DNA from 2 places in the Pseudidiomarina fusca genome. Region 2 is predicted to be linked to the other one. Evidence: predicted binding sites of a transcription regulator. Region 2 holds the regulator's gene; the other holds the start of a gene.
What was found. The regulator sigma-54, encoded in region 2, starts transcription at its own class of promoters, with help from an activator protein. The targets are predictions, from matches to a motif close to GTTGGCACGNNNNTNGNNT.
Positions count from the first base shown of each region.

Region 1 (2,203 bases), on a different contig from region 2:
GATAGCTACTAACCCAGCGAGAGCACCGTTTAAGATCATAGTCAGGTCTGATTTACGCCAGATGATACGCACCAGCAGAAATGCGGCAAGAGCTCCCGCTGCTGCCGCGGTATTAGTATTCACAAAAATTTGAGCTACCGCAGAGCTGTTGTTTTGGCCGACAATGCTTAGTTGAGAACCACCGTTAAAACCAAACCAGCCTAACCACAAAATCAAGGTTCCAAGGGCTGCAAGAGGCATATTGGCGCCAGGAATGGCATAAATATTGCCGCTGTGTCCGTATTTACCTTTGCGTGGGCCGAGTAGTAACACCCCAGCTAGCGCAGCTGCGGCGCCGGCAAGGTGAACAATACCCGAGCCAGCAAAATCAATAAAGCCAGCGTTAGCTAGAAACCCGCCACCCCAACTCCAAGACCCTTGAATAGGATAAATGAAGCTAGTCATGACGACTGCAAAGAGTAAAAAACTAGTTAATTTCATTCTCTCGGCAACTGCACCAGATACAATCGACATAGCGGTTGCCACAAAAACGACTTGAAAGAAAAAGTTCGCCTGTGGCGCAAAGTCGGTGACATCTGGGCTGCCGTACATTAGCGTATAACCGATAAGTAAATAGCACAGGCAGGCAATCGCATAAAGTAAGATGTTTTTAACTAGAATCTCGGTGGTGTTTTTGCTGCGCACGAGGCCAGCTTCTAGCATGGCAAACCCAGCAGCCATCCACATGACTAGGGCAGCACTTACCAGTAGATAAAAAGTATTAAGAGCGTAACTTAAATCGGTGACTGTCATTGTCGGCTTCTCCTAAATAGCACTGCGGTCAGTTTCGCCAGTGCGAATACGAATCACATGGGTCAGTGGGCAGACAAAAATTTTGCCGTCGCCAGTATTACCGGTAAAAGCTGCATCACGGATGGTTTCAACCACGTTTTCTAGTTGTTCGTCGGTCACGGCAAGATCAATCCGTAATTTGGGTAAAAAATCGATGCGGTATTCAGCGCCCCGATAGAGTTCGGTATGCCCTTTTTGCCGACCAAAGCCTCGCACTTCGGTAATGGTCATGCCCTGACAACCAAGCTCAGCTAATGCTTCACGCACGTCGCTTAGCTTAGCGGGCTTGATGATTGCAATAACAAGTTGCATGGTGTAGCTCCTGTTTAGGTGAATAAAGATTTACTGAGTTCATACAGCCTGTTGCAAGCCATGTGCCAAGTTTTAGAAAAAATCAGCGCGTGCTGTTGCGGTGGGGCGTGGCGAGAAATAGTGAGGTGCAGATGAAGATAAAGGAAGATAACGCGTTGCTCACAAATCGAGCACGACTACCCGGAGAATAGGCGAATTCGCACCATGACAGTGCAGCGATCCGCTTGCCAACAGGTCTTTGTTAGTAGTGATTGCACTAAGATATAATCAAATAAACTAGATTAATTTAGCCGCAATGACTGTATGCGCTGCGTAGCTCACGTTATGATAAGTCAACAGATTTGGTTGCAAACTAACTTACTCGTATAGGAGTAGTGATGAATATCATTCATGCCATAGGGTTAAGCTTGATGCTGGCGCTAGTCGTTGCCATCAGTGGTTGCGCCGCACCCGTCCCTGATACCACAGCACAGCAGCAACAGCTGCAGGATACGGTTGAGTTTATTCGACCTTACGAGTTATCTCGCACTGATGTTAGTTTTACGAGTTTAGGCGCTGTTGCTGGCGAATCTTGCCAAGCGCATTTTTGGAACCAAGAACCGAGCCAGCAGCAAGCTTTGTTGCAGTTAAAGCAAGCGGCTGCGGAGTTAGGAGCCAATGCACTAGTATTAAAGCAATGCATCAAAGCCGAATCAGCACAGTGTCGCTTGCGTTGGTTGTGTGAGGGTGACGCCTATCAAATGCAGCCACTAAACTAAAAGTGAAAAGAAGTAAGGAGCCATCATGAAAGTAGCAAAACGTAATGCTGATTTGATTGGACAAACCGATATGCTGCGTTTGAATGGTCTATCCGAGTTAACCGGCTGTGAGATTTTAGTGAAATTAGAATCACAAAATCCGGGTGGCTCGATAAAGGATAGAGCGGCATTGCAGATTATTAAAGATGCCCTAGCCAGCGGCGAATTACAGCCGGGTATGACTATTGTTGAAGGTACCGCAGGTAATACCGGAATCGGCTTAGCATTGGTTGCTAGTTCGTTTGGTTTGAAAATGTTGGCAG
Region 1 is NZ_JANFPJ010000011.1:88,744-90,946, forward strand. It holds gene NOG12_RS07010 (ammonium transporter family protein) at 1-792, opposite strand, end outside; gene NOG12_RS07015 (P-II family nitrogen regulator) at 805-1,143, opposite strand; gene rcsF (Rcs stress response system protein RcsF) at 1,521-1,901, shown strand; gene NOG12_RS07025 (cysteine synthase A) at 1,927-2,203, shown strand, end outside.
Region 1: a site for sigma-54 is predicted at 1,195-1,213, ahead of NOG12_RS07015 (P-II family nitrogen regulator). Genes of this name have one in related genera too.

Region 2 (2,203 bases):
TGGCATCGCGTAAAGCGCGGGTGCAGGTTTTGTCGTTCAGACGCTGGGCCACGGCTGCTAAGGTTTGTAAATGCTGTTCATGCGAGTCTTCTGGCACCAGTAACGCGAATACAATATCCACCGGCTGGTTATCAATCGCATCAAAATCGATGGGCTCTTCTAGGGTCAGCAAAATAGCCACCGGCTTAGTTGCCGAGGCTAAGCGACCATGGGGAATAGCAACCCCCAGCCCGATGCCGGTACTACCTAATCGTTCGCGATTGAGAAGACTTTCGAAGACGTCAAAACCGGTGGTGCCCGAGAGACGCGAAGCGGCCAGTTGGCCGATGATTTCAAGCACTTTCTTTTTGCTTGTTCCCGCGACTGCGCAGCGAGCGCAGTCGGGGCTTAACAGAGTGGATAAATCCATGATTTAGTGGCGTTTCATCTTTTCTTTATGTTTAATAACCTGCCGATCGAGTTTATCAATCAGCCCGTCAATAGCCGCATACATATCGGTGTGCTCTGAATCAGCGAAAATTTCGCCGCCATTCAAATGCAGCGTAGCTTCCGCTTTTTGCGTTAACTTTTCAACATTTAAAATGACATGGACGTTATTTATGTGGTCAAAATGACGTTCCAGCTTAGAAAACTTGGTATCGACATAGTCACGCAGAGCGTCAGTAATTTCGATATGATGACCGGTCAGATTAATTTGCATAACATCTTCCTTCTGTTTGTCCAAGATTCAGATAAGACGTTTGCGTTGGCTCGAGGGCGGAATATTCATGGCCTCACGATACTTCGCAATTGTCCGTCTAGCTACTTGGATACCCTGTTCGGCCATGAGTTCAGTTAATTTACTATCACTGAGAGGCTTCTTGGGGTTCTCCGCAGCAACTAGCTTTTTCAATACCGCTCTAATCGCGGTAGAAGAAGCATCTTCTCCATTATCCGTTGCCAATTGGCTAGAGAAGAAGTACTTCAATTCAAACACACCTTTAGGTGTATGCATATACTTTTGTGTGGTTATTCTTGAAATAGTTGATTCATGCATCTCTACTGCGTTAGCAACGTCAGCAAGAACCATAGGTTTCATCGCCTCAGGGCCATATTCAAAGAAACCTTGCTGACGTTGCACTATGGTTGCAGCTACTTTCAGTAAGGTATCGTTACGGCTTTCAATGCTTTTAATAAACCACTTCGCAGCTTGCGTATGCTGCCGAATATACTGTTGTTCTTCAGATTGCGAACCACTTTGCAGCAGCGCCGCATAATCTTCGTTCACCTTTAGTTTAGGCAAACTTTGCGAATTTAGCTCAACGGTCCAGCGATTATTTTTTTTGCGCACCAGCACATCAGGAATCACATAGTCGTCATCACCTGCGCCAAAACCGTCCCCTGGGTGCGGTTGTAGCTGCTGAATCAGCGCTAGTACTTGGCATAAATCGGCTTCTTGAATACGCAACCGCCGCACCAGATTGCGATAATCGCGCTGGGCGAGCAACTGCAAATGCTTGTCAACGGCTTGCAGAGCTAAGTTCAGGTAGGGAGTATCTTTAGGAAGATGCCGTAGCTGAATTAATAAACATTCGCGGACATTGCGAGCACCAACCCCAATCGGATCAAAATGTTGAATCCGTTTCAGCACCACAGCTACTTCGGCTAGCTCAACTTGGATGAGCTCGGGGTGTTGTTGTCGAATCGCTGGCAACAGCTCTTCTAATTCAGCCGTTAAGTAGCCGCGCTCGTCAATACTATCTATCAACAGCATGGCAATGGCTTCATCAAGGGGAGAAAAATGTGATAGTCGCATTTGCCATAACAAGTGCTCTTGTAAACTTTCACTGGTACTGCCTTGATAGAGGGTATCTTCACCATCGTAAGCTGTGCCAGAACTGCCTAAAGAAGCCGAATAGCTTGGTTCCCAGCTCTCCTCGGCAGCAGCTAAATCGGTTTCGCCTTCAGCGCTTTGGTCGGCCACCTCAAGCAAGGGGTTCTCATCCAGCGCTTGTTGCACTTCTTGCTGTAGTTCTAAGCTAGAAAGTTGCAACAGTTTGATGGCCTGTTGCAGCTGTGGGGTCATGCTCAGCTGTTGACTAAATTTGAACTGCAGGCCTTGTTTCATCATGATAGCTACAGCGTAAACTGGTCGCCCAAATACACGTCTTTCACATGCTGATTATTAAGAATGGTTTGGGCATCGCCTTGCGCGATAAGCTCG
Region 2 is NZ_JANFPJ010000012.1:50,635-52,837, forward strand. It holds gene ptsN (PTS IIA-like nitrogen regulatory protein PtsN) at 1-409, opposite strand, end outside; gene hpf (ribosome hibernation promoting factor) at 413-700, opposite strand; gene NOG12_RS07435 (RNA polymerase factor sigma-54) at 728-2,107, opposite strand; gene lptB (LPS export ABC transporter ATP-binding protein) at 2,116-2,203, opposite strand, start outside.